Regions from separate parts of the Rothia sp. HMSC071F11 genome, predicted to be linked through region 3. Evidence: riboswitches for the same ligand, from Rfam matches in the RefSeq annotation. Region 3 holds a riboswitch; each other region holds the start of a gene.
What was found. Region 3 has a riboswitch for S-adenosylmethionine ahead of HMPREF2554_RS01485 (bifunctional o-acetylhomoserine/o-acetylserine sulfhydrylase). Riboswitches for the same ligand answer to the same signal wherever they lie in the genome.

Region 1 (4,209 bases), on a different contig from region 3:
CATCCAGACCCAAATCTTCCTGGAGTTTAATAACGGAGGCGATCTCTTCACGCAGGAACTCGTCAAGCTGCTGCTGCGTGATTTTACCGGCACGCGCCTCTGCACGGTGGCGGCGAATATCGCCGGTCTGCGGGAACGAACCAATGGTCGTGGTCGGCAGCTTCGGCAGATTCAGGTCAGCCTGGGCATCCCGGCGGATTTTCAGTTCGGGACGCTCAAAATCCTGCGGTTTCACGGATGTGGCACGCTCACGGATTGCGGCATTATGCTTACGCGGATCCGCTGTGAAACGTGCCAGCGCTTCGTCGGCGGTCTTCAACTCTGCTTCAACCGCAGACTCACCGTCGGCAAGACCGCGGGCAAGAGTCACGATCTCAGCGACTTTCTGGTCGGCAAAAGCCAGACCGTCTACGGGCACATCGGCGGGGTCTTCAAGGTCGAGATCGTGCGGCACATGCTGCAGCGAGGTTGAGGATGCAACCGCCACCGCACCGCCGTTAATGTTCTGGAGTGCGTGCAGGAGCGCTCGCAGGTCGGCACGCCAAATATTGCGCCCGTTAATGGCACCCGCCACCAGGGTGACGCCGGAATCTTTGAAGGCGGTCAGCGCCTCGGCATCGTAGAGCGTGGAAACCAGGTCGAGATGCAGCGCCTCAATACCGGTGTCTAACAGGGCGGGCAGGTTCTCGCGCAGGTTGCCGTAGGGGCTTGTCACCAGGATTGCGGGGCGGTTCGTTTCGGCTGCCAACGCGCTGTAAGTTTTACGCGTCAATTCGGCGATTTTGGCGTTGGGAATATCGCGGTCCACGGTTAGGCCGGGTTCGTCGAGCTGCACCCACTGCACGCCGCGTGCCGCAAGCTCGGCGAGCACCTGCTGGTAGGCTTTCACGAAATCGTCCAGGCGATCCAGCGGTGTGAACCCTTCGGGCGAACCCTGTTCGGCTTTTGCCCCGAGAAGCAGGGTGAGCGGGCCGACCAGCTGCGGGCGCACTGTCACCCCGTGCTCCTTGGCGACTTCAAGCTGCTCGTCGATAGCCTCAAAATTCAGCTTGATCTCGGTATCCGGACCGATCTCGGGCACTAGGTAGTGGTAGTTCGTATCGAACCATTTCGTCATCTCCAATGGAGGCAGCGTCTCGGTGCCGCGCGCTAGAGCAAAGTACCCGGGCAGATCGAGCAGGCCGCGCGCATCCTTGGCGTCGGCAAGACGCTTGGGTACGAGGGTGAAAAGGCGCACGGCATCGAGCACCTGATCGTAGTACGAGAAAGTCGCCGGAATAGACGAATCGGTGGCGCTAAGACCGCGCTCGATCACACGGTCATAGTAGGTGCGCTGCACATCTGCGGCCGCCTGGCGCAGTTCATCCTGCGTGATTTTGCCTTTCCAGAACGCTTCCTGTGCCTTCTTCAGCTCGCGGAAACGGCCCACGCGGGGGTAACCGACGATGGTTGCTGCGGGGAATGGGGTGCGGGTCATCCTAGTTCCTTACTGTGGGAGGGTGTCAAATAAAAGGGGAGTTTAGAGGTATTGAAGATCGCTCAGGGGGAGTTTGAAACGGTTCGAGTAGCGCGGAACGTCGAGTTCTTCGAGGACGTCCAGCACAGCCTCATGCTCGTTAAACGTGTAGAAATGCAGGCCGGGGGCGCCAGCATCAAGCACCTTGCGACATTGGTCGAGTGCATGTTCCACGCCGATGCGGTGCAGCTCGCGCGGATCGCTCGCGGTTTCCAGACGATGCGCCAGCTCGCGCGGCACTTCAAGCCCGGCAAGCTCGCACAGCTTCGTCAGCCGGGTCAGCGAGGTAACGGGCATAATACCAGGGATAATGGGCATCTCAACCCCGGCAAGGCGCGCGGCATCCACAAGCCCCGAATAGCGCTCGGTCTCAAAGAAAACCTGGGTGATGGCGAAATCCGCCCCGGCACGCTGTTTTGAAAGCAGAATCTCAATGTCTTGAAGAAGCGAGGAAGATTCGGGGTGCTTATGCGGGTACGCCGCAACCCCAATCGACACCTTCCCCGCAGCAAGATGCGCGAAATCCTCACGTTCCACCCTGCGAATCAGCTCCACCAGGTAGCGGGCAAAAGGCAGCTCAAGCGGGCGCGTGTTTTCGGGTGGAATATCGCCGCGCAGTGCCAAGAACCCGCGCACACCAAGCCCCAGAATCAGACGAACCGAGCGTTCCAAATCGGCCACGGAATGCCCCACGCAGATTAGATGCGCCAGCGGGTTCAGCGATGTTTCATGCACCAAGTGATCGAGCAGAGCCAACGTCTTTTGGCGGCGTTGAGCATCGCCCGAATAGGTGACGGAAACGTAATCCGGGTTGGTTTGCTCAAGCTCGGCAATGGTTTTGAGCAGGGAATCGCAGCTTGCGTGCGACCGTGGTGGATACAGCTCGTAAGAAAGAGCCGGGTGAACTGTCGTCATTTTCATTCCTCCGTGTTCACCCGATAGAAGCGTGCCCGAAGGTACGCCAAATCTTAGCAAGACGCGAAGGGAATTCACTTCTATCGGTTCTGGCGGGAGCACCTTGTCCGTCCACCCCATGGGGTGGAGGCTGGCGAGGTTGCTGCGACGTCTAAGAGCCAGATCTCTCGGTCGCTCTGGATAGATAACGTTCCCATTCTAGGCAGGATGCGCGGTGCCAGCAAGAATATGTCAGCACATGTCGTCGAGCGGTCACAACCGCTTAATATTGCGGGATGCGGCGAAACATTACGTCATACGGGTTCGCGGCAGTTCGGATCGGCGGATTGAACCCTCCACCTGATTTGGCCGCAAGTTCAGCCGCGAGCAGATAGCGGAATGTTATCTGCTCGCGAAGATTACAGAGGGGGTGACGCGGCGAGAGGGAGAAGGCATTCTACAAGGAAAAACCGGGTACTGTTCTGAGAAAACATGTCGTGTAAACTGTATGCAAGAGTCCCCCGACCGCCTCTACCCGTGAATCTGCAGGTTCACAGGATATGCGCATATGTCGGGGCCCTTCTTTATCTGCTTCCGGTCTTACTCTAGGGAATTGCAGAGCGCCGTGAACGTCATGTTGCGACCATACACTGTCAAACACGGTAGAGTAAACGTATGGAACGCATCGAATCTCCCGCATATGCACGCCTGGGTAACTCCGGGCTGGTCGTGCCCTCCGTCGGTATCGGCTGCAACAATCTGGGACGCCCCGGCACCCCCACTCAAACTCAGGAAGGCACCAACGCCGTGATCGCCGCCGCAGTCGAGGCGGGCATCGGCTTCTTCGATATTGCCGACCTGTACGGCGCCGAACCCGGGCTGTCAGAAACCATGTTCGGTACCGCGATGCGCGAACTTAACCTCAACCGTGATGACCTGATCATCGTCACCAAATTCGGGCTTCCCACCGGTACCCTCAACGGCAACGACTGGGATGCGCGCGGCTCACGCCGATACATCATGCGTGCCGTCGAAGGTTCACTGCGCCGCCTGGGAACCGAGTACATTGACCTGTATTTCTACCACAGCCCCGACCCGAACACCCCGCTGGAAGAGACCCTATCTGCTCTCGATACGCTCGTGACCAGCGGAAAGGTTCGTTACCTGGGGCACTCCAACTTTGCGGGGTGGCAGCTTGCCCACGCCGAGCATCTCGCCCGCGAACTCGGCACTGAGCGGTTTATCGCCGCCGAAAACCACTACAACCTGCTTGACCGCCGTGCCGAACTCGAAATTCTTCCCGCCGCCCGCCACTTCGGGCTCGGGGTTCTCCCGTATTTCCCGCTTGCCAATGGGCTTTTGACCGGAAAATACCGCCGCGACAGTATCCCTGCAGGGTCACGTCTGTCGCATTCCAAAGCGCAGGTACTTGCGCAAGCCGACTGGGAACAACTCGATGCCTACCACGAATTTTGTGCCGATCTGGGGATCTCTGAGGTTCAAGCCTCCATCTCTTGGCTCAAACAGCAGAACCCCGTCGCTAGCGTGATTGCCGGGGCAACCACCCCCGAACAAGTACACGCAAACGCGCAGGCCGCAAGCGTGCGTTTCAACGATGACGAACTGGTGCGGCTCAACGAGATTTTTCCAGCGCCCGAAAGCATCGCGCTTTTCTAACAATCTCCTTCGCCACTGCAAATATAGCCAGCTGGAAATATAACTAATCGGGAATATACCCAAGCCAGCAAGCGTTTAAAGACTGTGCGGTCTCTCAACCTGTGCCGTACAAGACCCTTCAT
Region 2 (4,209 bases), 200 kb from region 3:
CACGCCCACCATACGGGCGAGCGAACGCGATTCATAGTAGCCGCCCCAGATCAGCCCGACCAGCACCACGATCTGTGGAATCAACGCCGCACCAACAATACCCAGCAGATGCCGTTCGGTGCTCGCCCATGCAAAGGCGACGGCAGCAAAAATACCGTAGGCGGCGCACCCTAATAGTACGGGTTTGAAGAATTCCCCCTCATAGGATGCGCGCGCCAGTTTCCGCCCAGACCTAAAGCATAAGAGCACCGGAATAATGCTCAGCCCCATGGGCACCAGTGTGAGCATGCCGTGCGGCAAGATAATACCGAAAGCATTCGGAATATTCAGCGGCACACCGTGCATGAGCAGCCACAGGTGGGAGGCAAGAGTTGCGAGCGCGGGAAAATCCATACGGTTAAAACCGTTGGTAAACCACACCGCCATGAGCAGAACGAGCACAAGCCCGAAAGAAAGCGCGGCGGTAAAAACTAATTCAACGATGCCCTGCAGCCAGAGTGGCATAGGGGCAGAATACCGGGATGTAGAAGAGCTACTTTTCATCGTTCTTCCATCATGCCATGAAACCTGCCAGCGCGTGTGAGCCTGCTGGGCTTTCGGGGAAATAGTTCCGGTTAATTGGCGGCTAACCTTCGTTAACCGCTCACCGTGAACAGAGGGGTTACACGAACGTTACCGATGCGCTCTCACCGCCGCGGCAACGCATACAGCTAACTGTGCCGAGCATTTCTCACGACCTTCTCAAACACGCAGGTACTCCCCCGGCGCTTACGGTGAAATATTGTGCGGAAGATTTAGTCTTCAATCCACGGATTCACCGCGGGTACGCCCCAGGACCGGTACACCTCAGCTTTTGAAGAAACGATTTCGAGGTCGTGAGCTTGGGCGCTCGCCGCCATCAGACCTTCGAGGGCGGCGGTGGGCAGGGGCTCGGCATCTTTACGTCCGTGACTGTGAGTGCCGCGCGGAGCGCTGCGTCCCGCCCATTCGAGGCTTACGCGCGCATCCACGTTGATGATGTGGTCGGCGAATCTGTCGAGAAGTTCGGCAATCCAGCGGTCGGTCTCTGGGTAGGGGTAGAGTCCTTTGAGCTCGCCTACGCTCAGCACCGAAATGTAGAGGTGTTTATAGGCGCGGCGGCGCAGAAAGGCAACAACTTTGGGATCTGGCGTGGCTTTGCGGATCTCGGCGAGTACATCCGAGTCGAGAAGCAGTCCTGAGGCGCTCATACCCCTATGCTACGCGCAGACCGGCATATTCGACGGCGGGAATACCCTCGGGGTTGGGAAGAAGCAGAAAATTGAGGAATTCGTCGCGCTTAGAAGAAATACGTGCGTAATCCTGAATGCTTACTGCCTGGTAACCGCCGCGTGCGGGCACGGATGCGGCACGCAGATTTTCCTGATAAGAGCGTGCAGGAGTAAGGGGGGATGCTGGAGATGAAGAGCTGTTGTACATTGACAACCATGCGCCGAATGCGCGTTCCTTTCGCGTTGCTCTTGCCTGTACCAAGTGCCACCTGAGGCGGCGAATACAAACCGCTTCGTCATCCGAGCCACCCGTGAACATGGGGTTGGCGTTCGACCATAGTCGGAGCTTATCAGTCGAAACTCTTGAAGCTGAATCCAGGTTACAACAGCTTTCAGGAATCTGTAAACGTGCGAACCCGTCAAATTCTTGTGATTTACATAACGCGATTATGAATGCATACCTGTATATAGCTGCCTCATGGCGGCGTAGTGTGAAGTTTTGGGCCTTCAGAGCAGGTCTACACATTCGAGAAAAATCACGGCACACTGGGTAATGTACAGAAATTTATCTTGCCTCTGATATATCACCATGTCACGCCCACTTTACGCTTCCGGAAAGAAAGAGTGATAACTGTGAAAAAGACTGTACAGATCATGGGGATAGTGGCCGCAATTTTTCTGATCATTGGGTTTGGCTTGTTCATCCTGGCCGGTTGGGGCTCACTTGTAGAGTATCATGCCCTCGAATGGAGGGGCGTGCAGCATAAAGGAGCAAGTCCCCTAACGCGAGCAACCGCCAACCTCAGCTACTGGTTCTTAGGCACCGGTTTTCTCGCCGGGCTCTTCACCTTTATTCTGCGCTTCACAACGACGACTAGGAATACACGCAAGGCACAAAATAAGCACAGTGAGCAGAATAAAACACCCTTGGTAGAAGGCGACCATAACCAGGTTGATTCATAGAGTCAGCATCTAAGGAGTGCTCATGAAAAAAGCTATATACATCGTTGGAGCAGTAGCCGCAGTACTTCTGGTTATCGGGTTTGGATTGCTCATCCTAGCCGGCTGGGGCTCACTCGTGGAATACCACGCCTTCGAGTGGAGGGGTGTCGATCCCGCAGGAGCAAGTCCCCTCGTCATGGCGACTAATAATCTGAGCCTATGGTTCCTAGGCATTGGTTTCCTCACCGGCATTATCACCTTTATTCTGCTCTTCACAACGGCGACCAAGAAGGCACGCAAGGCACAAAACAAGCATGCTGAGCAGAATAAAACACCCTTGGCAAAAGAACGGGACCAGATGAATCCATAAAGTCAGTTACTCAAGGGGAAAGCATGAAAACTGCACGTATGGTCGGGGCAATAGCTGCACTATTCCTCATTCTCGGTATTGGATTGTTCATCCTAGCGGGCTGGGGAGCAGTCGTTGAATACCACGCCTTCGAGTGGAGGGGCATCCAGCCCAAGGGGTCGAGTCCTCTCACACAAGCAGCCGCGACCCTCGCCATGAGTGTCTTATGCGTTGGCTTCCTGACCACCATCATCACTTTTATTATGTTCTTCACAATAGTCATCAAAAATGCACGTAAGAAACGTACAGCCCATCTTGGGTAGACCTCATAACGAATTACCGCGCGATTCTTTGACACCCTTGAGATAATAGAACGGTGAGCACGCCAAACCCTTTCCCCGATATCCCCGTCACCGTTGCGCAGATTATTCGGCAGGCGGGGCATAAGGCATACCAGCGCGGGCTTGCTTATGCCCGTCAGCGTGAAGTGGTGCGCTACACCTACGACGAAGACGAAAACACGCTGGAAGGTCTGGTGAATGGGAGCACCCCTATTCCCTATGAGGTAGATATTCGCTTCTTCCCGGGTTCTGACGCCGATTCCAATCTTTTCAACGCACGATGCACATGCCCAGTCACCGCCGACTGCAAGCACGCCGTCGCCCTCATGCTCACTGCACTCGACCGTGCCAAGACTGCGCGGAAAGCCCTCGACAATGCGCCTGGTGGCCGCATCCGCCAGTCTATGAACCCGGAGAACCCAGAAGATACCGCACAGCAGGTTGCGGAGGCAGCCGACGATCCCCTGGCGGCGTTACGCGCATCCGGGGCGATTCGTTCAGCAAGCTCGCTCACCACCGATCCCAAACCTCTCTCCCTGAACGACCACGAGAATATGCATTCTTCGCCCTCGAAAATTTCGGTGTGGCGGCGCGATATGGCACAGGTTCTCGCTGCCCGGGGCGAAGCATCCGGTATTGATTCTGCACGGGTTCCGGGGGCGCTCGACCTTTCCTTCAGCATTTCGGGTTCGTATGCGCGCGGGCGCAATATTCCCGGTGCAACCCCGCCTATCAATTTGCTGGCGCGACCGCTCATGCAGTCCAAAACCGGGCGCTGGATCAAGGGCGGGCTCAGCTGGGAGACCTTTGCATCCAGCGTGGGTGGGCCGGTCGGTCGTCACGAAGTGTACCCTGAGCACGAACGGTTCTTCGCCGAAATATACGCTATCGCACGCCCGTGGCAGAATATGTATTCTTCGCATCGGGACTGGATTTCGCTCACCGCCACGAACTCCACGCTGCTGTGGGATGTTCTGGCTCGTGCAGAGCAGATCGGCCTGCCGATTCTTCTCGAAGGGTTTGAGGTAACCACGGCAGTTCTACCACCCGCCCAGGTGAGGGTACATGCCGGAGCTGTTGGGGCCGAGTCCCGACAGAACGCAGAGGCTGCCGTGAGCGAAGATTCCACCCCCGACTTGGCTCTTCATGCCGCCTTGGGGTGGGAAACCCGCGAAGATAACCGGGTGCGACAGCTCTGGTTTGATGCCGCACACTGCCACCCTATCGGCTCGCCGCGCTCAGGATTTTTCGCGCTCGGCGGTCTTGTGCAGCGTATTTACGAAGAACAGGCGCATCGGGTGCATTGGAAAAGCACGCGCAAGGGCGC
Region 3 (4,209 bases):
GGCCAGGCACCGGCGGCGAGTGCTTGCAGGGCCGTTGCTCCAAAGGTGCTCAGCAGCAGTAACTGCAGGAAGTAGGGAACCGTGAGGAATTGGCGCAGGGAAAAGGACATTAGGCGAAGCTGCCGGTTCATCGTTTCAATCCTTCCGCCATAGCCAGATATGCCTCTTCGAGGGTGGCTGGGCGAGTATACAGCGGTGTGAGCATCTGAACCTCACGCTCAGTGAGAATACGGGTCAGCAGAGCCTCGGCGCGTTCGTTACTGAAGGGGTGCGGCTCTTCCGAAACAGAACGTTCATTCCAGTACACGGTGATCTCCCACTCGCTACCGTGCGGGGTTAGCAACAGTGTTCCCGCATCGCTCAAAGATCGGGCAAGTTCTTGAAGCACCGCCCCGGCATTCGCACCCACACGCCCGACAGTGCTAGCGGAGATTCCGGCGTGCGTAGTAATATCCGCTACCGTGCCCGAAACCGCCATGCGACCGGCACCGATGACCGTGACCCGATGCGCTAACTCCTCAATCTCGCCCAGCAGATGGCTCGTGAGTAAAATGGCGGTGCCGTCGTCAGCGAGGGAGCGAATTAGCTGGCGTATTGTCAGCGAAATATCTGGGTCAAGCCCGTTCGTCGGCTCATCCAAAAGCAGCAGTTTTGGCTCGCCCAGCAGTGCCCGCGCGATGTGCAGACGTTGTTTCATGCCGCGGGAAAACTCTTGTACTTTCTTCGCGGCGACATCTGCAAGATCGACCCGTTCCAAAGCGCTCGCCACCTGGGTGCGGCGTTTGCGCGCGCTAACCCCGGCAAGGTCGGCGAAGAAGAGAAGATTATCGCGGGCGGATGCTCGCGGATAGAACCCGGTATCCCCGCCGAGCGCAAGTCCCAGGGATGCACGCGCACGCTGGGGGTGTGCAAGCGCATCCACCCCGTCGATGCGAACGGTACCGCTTGTGGGAGTCAACAGTGTTGCGCACATCTGTACAATTGTTGTTTTCCCAGCTCCGTTGGGACCGAGCAGAGCATGAATTTCGCCGGAGCTTATACTGAGCGAAACATTATCGACAGCGGTGAAAACGTGTTCACCTTTGCCAAAGGTGCGGCATAGCTGTGCCGCGTCAAGAATTGTAGACATTGTGATAAAATCTTGCGGTGCTTAGTCACCCGAAGCCTCTTGAGCACGGTGTTCGCACGCCTGCAATATGTGGGACGGGTGAGATGAATAGTCGTGAGAGAGGCACTTCGTAGTGCCTGAATAATCCCAAGTCACCGACTGCAGATGCGGAAGGTATAACAATGAAACCCTCAGAACTTTGGTGTTCAAGGTGCTCACTATGCGCTCCTGGAATGTATCGAACCAAAGCAGGGTTATTTCTGAAATTTTTAAAGCCCACCATCTGGGCGGGCATTCCGCGAGCCGGTGCGACTTTAGCGGGAGGTCATACCTCATCACTCCTAGATTCAAGGTTTCCATCAGTGTAGCATGGCTCACGGTTGTCTACACTGATGGTAATTTAGCGGCGGCTAACTGCAGATCACATGGCTTTAGCGGTTAGGGTATAACATACGTACAGTCACAAGCGCATAAGTATTGGTGCTTCTCCCAAACAATAGGCTGTCGCGAAAACAGTTCATAAAACGTCATCTTTGCAACAATGCGCCGAAAACACGCATCCCGCTTGACCATGTGCGCTTCCTATGAAACTCTAGATGCAGGTCATGAGAGCCAGTGATAAGCCCCAGCTAGCTGGCCGGCAACCCTCCTCCGCGGTGGGGTGCCCTGGGTGAGGACCAGGCGTTGAACACAAAGTACAACGCAAGCGCGGGACCGATGTGCCCGATTCTGGTACATCGTTTTTTCGTTTGCAGAGAAGAAAACCCAAGAACTCTGTACCGAAATCGGCATGCGGCCCCCTGAACTATCACAAGGAGCTTCGCATGAGCAACACTACAGTCCCGACTCCCGCCAACCCCGCCGGTTGGAAATTTGAAACCCGCCAGATTCACGCGGGGCAGGCACCGGATGCCGCAACGGGAGCTCGGGCGTTACCTATCTACCAGACCACCTCGTTCGTTTTCGAGAACGCAGAACAGGCCGCTAACCGTTTCGCTCTAGCTGAGCTTGGGCCTATCTATACCCGTTTGAACAACCCCACCCAAGAGGTTATTGAAAACCGCATCGCATCCCTTGAAGGGGGAGTAGGGGCGCTTTTGCTGGCCTCAGGCCAAGCGGCTATTACCTATGCGATTCTCAACATTGCGGGTGCGGGCGACCATATCGTGGCTTCCCCATCGATTTATGGGGGAACCTACAACCTACTTAAATACACGCTTGCCGACCTCGGCGTTGAAACTACGTTTGTTGAAAACCCGGACGACCTGCAGCAATGGCGCGATGCGGTTCGCCCCAACACGAAACTCTTCTACGGAGAAACCGTACCTAACCCCCGGAACGATGTGCTCGACATCGAGCCTATCGCCCAGATCGCCCACGACAATGGCGTTCCCCTAATCGTCGATAACACTGTTCCCACTCCTTACCTTGTGCGCCCCATCGAATTTGGTGCGGATGTGGTAATCCATTCCGCCACGAAATATCTGGGTGGGCACGGCACCTCAATCGGCGGCGTTATCGTGGACTCCGGGAATTTTGACTACGGAGCCAATCCCGAAAAGTTCCCCAAGTTCAACGAGCCAGCACCTGGCTACCATGGTCTAGTTTATGCCCGTGACTTGGGCAAAGACTCCGCCTTCGGTGCGAACCTTTCCTATATTCTCAAGGCGCGAGTTTCGCTTCTGCGCGACACCGGGGCGGCGATCTCTCCAACCAACGCCTTCAACATTGGTATCGGTCTAGAGACCCTTTCGTTGCGCATCGAACGCCATATCGAGAACGCTACTAAAGTCGCAAACTGGCTGGAGGAGCACCCGCTGGTCGATCAGGTGATCTGGGCCGGTCTGCCTTCCTCGCCCTGGTACGAGCGAGCCCAGAAGTACCTGCCGAAGGGGCCGGGCGCTGTTGTGGGATTCACCCTCAAAGACGCCGACTTGGAACAGACCCGCACCTTTGTGGACGCCCTGCAGCTGCACTCCAATGTAGCGAATATCGGCGATGTACGCTCGCTCGTGATTCATCCCGCATCCACCACTCACTCGCAGCTTTCTGAAGAAGAGCTAGAGGCAATCGGTGTGAGCAAAAACTTTGTGCGCCTCTCGGTAGGTATCGAAAATATTGACGACATTATCGCAGACCTTGAATTGGGCTTTGCAACTCTGAACGCCTAACCTGCACCGCCGCGACCGGGCTGCACAGTAAATGCCCGGTCGCGGTATCGGTTTCTCGCCTGCCATTACCAACTACTGGTTATCGAGGAGAAAACATGACGGAAAATATCGTACACGCCACCTATCTGTCGCAACTGCAGTATCCCAGCGCTCAGGGGTACCTGCGGCAGATGGCGATCGGTGATTTCACCCTCGAAAACGGTACCGTGCTTCCACAGGTAAACATTGGGTACGAAACGTGGGGAACTCTTAATGAAGCTGGGGACAACGCGATTCTTATTCTGCACGCCCTCACCGGCGACACCCATGTTTCGCGCGGGATTCCCACATCGGATATGCCTGCACCCAGTATTCGCGCAGTCGAAAGTGATGGTTGGTGGGAAGGTATTGTGGGGCCGGGCGCGGTGGTCGATACTACCAAGTATTTTGTGATAGCTCCCAATATCTTGGGCGGATGCTACGGTTCGACTGGTCCGGCAAGCATCGTACCCGAGGGGTACCCGGGCGCCGGAAAACCCTGGGGATCACGCTTCCCTTACGTCACTATTCGCGACTCGGTACGAGCCGAAGCCGAACTTATCGCCCGGTTGGGGATTAAGAGTTTTCACCACGTAATCGGCGGATCGCTCGGCGGGGCACGCGCTATCGAATGGGCGGCAACCTTCCCCGAGCTGGTACGCGGATGCGCAGTTATTGCCGCCGGTCCCGCTGCTACCGCCGAACAGATTTCCTGGGCGCACACCCAGAACCTCGCCATCCGTGCTGATGCCAATTTTGCTTCCGGCGATTATTATGGGGGAGCGGCGCCCACGGCCGGGCTCGCGCTGGCGCGGCGCATAGCCCACACCACCTACCGCAGCCCAGCAGAGTTGGAGCACCGCTTTGGGCGGCAGGCAAACCGCGGAGAATCCACCGACGGCGGGTCCATCG
Region 4 (4,209 bases), on a different contig from region 3:
AGCCCGCAACATCGCAGGTTCTCACCGATGAATATCACTCACTTCACTCTCTATTTAAGATTCCCTCTCACTCAATACAACGACATAAGGAATATCTCTCATGAAATTACGTACTATAGTGCGCCTGATGCTGGCGTTTGTCAGCCTGGTGCTTGTTGCTCCTCTGAATTCTCTGCCCGTTTCTGCGGTGGAAGCGAAGCCCGCTCAGCCTGCGCACGCGCAGAACCGGAATATGGATCTCGCTCAGGAACCCAACCCGGATGATCTCGACGGTGATCATATTCCTGACGGGATGGAAAGAGACGGGTACGATGTCAATAACGATGGCATACCAGAGATCGATTTCCCTAAGATGGGCGCGGATCCCAACCATAAAGACATTTTTGTCGAGATGGATTATATGCCCGGTGAGCTTGCTAGTGAGGAAGAGCTGGACCGCATCGTGCAGTCTTTCGCGGATTTGAATATCAGCAACCCCGACGGCAAAACGGGTATTAACCTGCACCTAGATGCCGGTTCCGCTCGGGGCCCCAAGTACAACTTGGGAGGGGGTCAACAGGTCGAGTGGCAAGTGTTCAGCGACGATATAGATGACAGAGGTGGGAACTGGGCCAAGTTTAAGGCTTCTCATATTAATCAGTATCGTGAAGGGCTCTTTCACTATATGGTCTGGGGTGACTATTACGTGCAACAACAAAGTGGGGAGGAAGGTTCATCAGGATTGGGGCAATTGGGAGGTCTTAATTTCATGGTGACTGTAGGAAAGACACACTGGAATAACAATAAAGGTAATATGAGCGATATTCGCGTGGGTACTTTTATTCACGAGCTGGGGCATAACCTCGGCCTGCAGCACGGTGGTGATGCCGAGGAGAAAGGTGAAAAAGGTAAACCACAGTACTTCAGCGTGATGAATTACAACTATCAGCTTACCGGTGTGCCCAAGGCGGATGGAACCAAATATTTCGGATACCTGCAGCAGGATATGCCGACCCTTAAAGAATGGGCCTTGGACGAACGCAAAGGCTTTGGTCCCCAAGCGCGTGGGTACATGTATCGGCCCAATCCAGAGGCCGTACTGAGGCCAGCAGATGGACCTGTCGATCTCAACGGTAATGGCGAAATCGACCATGGAATCTATGCTCTTGATCTTAACCGTGACGGAATGACAGGCTGGCTGACGGCACCAAGCGACCTGAAAAACCTGCGCTTTGCAGTTCTGACTGGACGAGGTGGTACTGAACCTGTCCCTGAGCCCAAGGTGGAAATAAACCCCATCACAGCGGAATATGCCCGCGAATTGGATCTCATTTCCTGAATAATTTGACGCTTTTCCTAAAATGGGAGCGAAGAATGGCAGCGGGAGCGTTAAACACGCTCCCGCTGCAAACTATTGCTCCCGAATTTTGCCATCGCATTCGAAAGAACACTGCTGTCCGCCGGGCGACGTACGCGGCCCTTAATATTACGGGCGACAGTCACAAACATTAATATTCGTCATAATATCGCACCAACCACGACACCCCTTATACACTCAAAATCAAGGATTATGAGTCCCGGTGTAAAGCTCTGGCTAGCCGGGCGGCAACCCTCTCCCGTAGCGGGGTGCTCCAGATGATGATCTGGCTTCAAGGGACACGAAGCAAGTACGGCGCGAATGCGCCACCTGCACGACTTGGAACACCAAGAAGGTCACCACCTATAAAGGAGGCGGCGCGCGGGGTGCAGGAACACCCGAACATTCGCGAAAGGATACGTAGATGGCTGAGCAGAAGAAGCGCATCGCAGTTAACGCATTCGACATGACCTGTGTGGGTCACCAGAGCTTCGACCTCTGGCGCCACCCCCGCTCCCGTGCTACCGAGTACAACACCATCAAATACTGGACCGACCTGGCACAGATCCTTGAGAAGGGCTTCTTCGACGGCGTATTCTTAGCCGATGTTGTGGGCATCTACGATATTTACAAGAACTCCGCCGCACCCGCTATCGAAGGTGGCGCGCAGGTGCCTGTGAACGATCCGTTCATGCAGATCTCCGCAATGGCCGCCGTGACCGAGCATCTGGGCTTCGGCGTGACCTCAGCTGTCACCTACGAGCAGCCTTACACGCTCGCACGCAAGTACGCTTCTCTCGACCACCTCACTAACGGGCGTGTGGGCTTCAATGTGGTGACCTCATACCTGCCTTCCGCAGCCGAATGTCAGGGCCTCGAAACCCAGATTGAGCACGACACCCGATACGAACTCGCCGAAGAGTTCCTGGATGTCTGCTACAAGCTCTGGGAAGGCTCCTGGGAAGACGGCGCGGTCGTCAAAGACCGCGAGAAGGGTATCTACGCCGACCCCGCCAAGGTGCACCCGATTCAGCACAAGGGTAAGTACTTCAGCGTGCCCGGCGCGGGTCTGACCGAACCCAGCCCCCAGCGTACCCCCGTGATTTTCCAGGCGGGCGCATCCAGCCGCGGGCAGAAGTTCTCCGGCAAGCATGCCGAGGTTGTGTTTATCGGTGCACTGCGCCCCGATCTGACCCGCATTATTACCGACCGCATTCGTGACCGCGCAGAAGAGAACGGCCGCGGTCGCGACGAAATCAAGGTTTTCGCGATGCTCTCCATTATTGTGGACGAAACCGAAGAGAAGGCGAAGGCAAAGTACGAAGAGTACCGCAAGTACGTCAACTTGGAATCTTCGCAGGCCATTATCGGCGGCTGGTCCGGCGTGGATCTTTCCCAGTTCGACGAGGACGAGGTACTCAACTATGTGAAGACCGAGTCGATTCAGTCCTTCCTCACCCCCTTCACCCTGCAAGCCAAGGATAAGCAGTGGACGCGTAAGGATATTGCCGAGCACTGCACTATTGGCGGTATGGGCGAGGTTATTGTGGGCGACCCGCAGCAGGTGGCCGACGAACTCGAACGCTGGATTGATGAAGGCGGACTGGACGGTATTAACCTGGCATACCACGTTTCGCCCGGTTCCTTCGAGGACTTCATCGAGTTCGTGGTTCCTGAGCTGCAAAAGCGTGGGCGCTACCGCACTTCCTATGAGGGCGAGACCCTGCGCGAAAGCCTGTTCGGTAAGGGCCAGACTAAGGTTGCAGACTCCCACCCGGCCGCGAAATACCGCGGCGCCTACGTGGGTAAGCCCTCCACGGCAGACACCCCCGCACGCGCTATCGCGAACTAACCAACTCTGCCTCAGAGTTTCCTCCGCAATATATTGAAAACAGTGCAGAACCCGCCCCCTCTCCGGTTTGACCGCCGGGATGGGTGGGTTCTCGCATGTTTGCATCGGGTAGCCCTTTAGAATGGGGTGCATGAGCGAAACAACCCTGTATGATCCTCAAACCCGCTGCCCCTGCACAAGCGGCGAGGTATACGGTGCCTGCTGCGGGCGGTACCTGGGCGAGTTTGCCGCATCCGGAACCTTGGGCGCGCCCACACCGCTGGCTCTGATGCGCTCGCGGTTCACCGCCTTCGCCCTACACGATGCGCCCTACCTGCTGGCAAGCTGGCACCCACATACGCGCCCCGCAGAGTTAACGCTGGATGAAACGCTGCGCTGGTACCGACTGGATATCCTGGGCTCTTCGGGCGGTCCCTTCGATGCGGCGGGCACGGTCGAGTTCGTGGCGTACTACCGCTCGGTTCCCGGCACGCCCGCCAAAGAACGCGTGAAAGGCACCATGCACGAAAAATCCCGCTTCGAGAAGGTAAACGGCATCTGGTACTACCTGGACGGTGAGGTCAGCTAAATTCCTCCCGATCGGGTAGCATGGCAGAAATATTCCTCTTATGGTATGTTTTTGCCATGATGTCAGTTGCGGAATATGCCCAGCACGCCGGGGTGAGCCCCCGAAGCGTGCGTGCACGCCTTGAACGAGGATCTTTGAGTGGACAAAAAATCGCCGGGCGGTGGATGGTTTCAGATAACCCGCACGAGCATCACTCCGCACATGGGCGCAAAATCTCGATGTCATCCTTCAATCAACTTGCCGCCTATCTTGACGGTAACAGTGCATCCCTTACCCCCGATGCACGCCGCCGTGCCAAAGAACGTGCACATAACCTCTCCGAACGTGGGGTAGAAGCTCTTAGGCAGTATGCAGTGCGTGCAGATGCGAAACTTCAATTCTATGCTGTGCCTTCTGCTGACCTGCATGACTTGATGGACGAACGAACATTAGCGCTTACGGGTGTCAGCCACG

Region 1: linked by a shared signal. The riboswitch ahead of HMPREF2554_RS09080 (methylenetetrahydrofolate reductase) and the one ahead of HMPREF2554_RS01485 (bifunctional o-acetylhomoserine/o-acetylserine sulfhydrylase) in region 3 are both predicted to bind S-adenosylmethionine.
Region 2: linked by a shared signal. The riboswitch ahead of HMPREF2554_RS02320 (nuclease PIN) and the one ahead of HMPREF2554_RS01485 (bifunctional o-acetylhomoserine/o-acetylserine sulfhydrylase) in region 3 are both predicted to bind S-adenosylmethionine.
Region 4: linked by a shared signal. The riboswitch ahead of HMPREF2554_RS08645 (LLM class flavin-dependent oxidoreductase) and the one ahead of HMPREF2554_RS01485 (bifunctional o-acetylhomoserine/o-acetylserine sulfhydrylase) in region 3 are both predicted to bind S-adenosylmethionine.

The regions. Positions count from the first base shown of each region.
Region 1 is NZ_KV795763.1:259,674-263,882, reverse strand. Features, by position in the region: gene metE (5-methyltetrahydropteroyltriglutamate--homocysteine S-methyltransferase) at 1-1,477, opposite strand, end outside; gene HMPREF2554_RS09080 (methylenetetrahydrofolate reductase) at 1,520-2,431, opposite strand; SAM riboswitch class I at 2,509-2,618, opposite strand; gene HMPREF2554_RS09075 (aldo/keto reductase) at 3,086-4,087, shown strand; gene HMPREF2554_RS09070 (sugar porter family MFS transporter) at 4,208-4,209, shown strand, end outside.
Region 2 is NZ_KV795730.1:312,001-316,209, forward strand. Features, by position in the region: gene HMPREF2554_RS02310 (cell division protein PerM) at 1-543, opposite strand, end outside; gene HMPREF2554_RS02315 (PIN domain-containing protein) at 795-1,229, opposite strand; gene HMPREF2554_RS02320 (nuclease PIN) at 1,234-1,512, opposite strand; SAM riboswitch class IV at 1,491-1,619, opposite strand; gene HMPREF2554_RS02325 (hypothetical protein) at 1,884-2,213, shown strand; gene HMPREF2554_RS02330 (hypothetical protein) at 2,236-2,562, shown strand; gene HMPREF2554_RS02335 (hypothetical protein) at 2,586-2,864, shown strand; gene HMPREF2554_RS02340 (DEAD/DEAH box helicase) at 2,918-4,209, shown strand, end outside.
Region 3 is NZ_KV795730.1:109,950-114,158, reverse strand. Features, by position in the region: gene HMPREF2554_RS01495 (hypothetical protein) at 1-131, opposite strand, end outside; gene HMPREF2554_RS01490 (ABC transporter ATP-binding protein) at 128-1,129, opposite strand; SAM riboswitch class IV at 1,710-1,823, shown strand; gene HMPREF2554_RS01485 (bifunctional o-acetylhomoserine/o-acetylserine sulfhydrylase) at 1,933-3,279, shown strand; gene HMPREF2554_RS01480 (homoserine O-acetyltransferase MetX) at 3,375-4,209, shown strand, end outside.
Region 4 is NZ_KV795763.1:132,092-136,300, reverse strand. Features, by position in the region: gene HMPREF2554_RS08650 (zinc-dependent metalloprotease family protein) at 101-1,318, shown strand; SAM riboswitch class IV at 1,546-1,655, shown strand; gene HMPREF2554_RS08645 (LLM class flavin-dependent oxidoreductase) at 1,761-3,188, shown strand; gene HMPREF2554_RS08640 (YchJ family protein) at 3,319-3,756, shown strand; gene HMPREF2554_RS08635 (hypothetical protein) at 3,777-4,209, shown strand, end outside.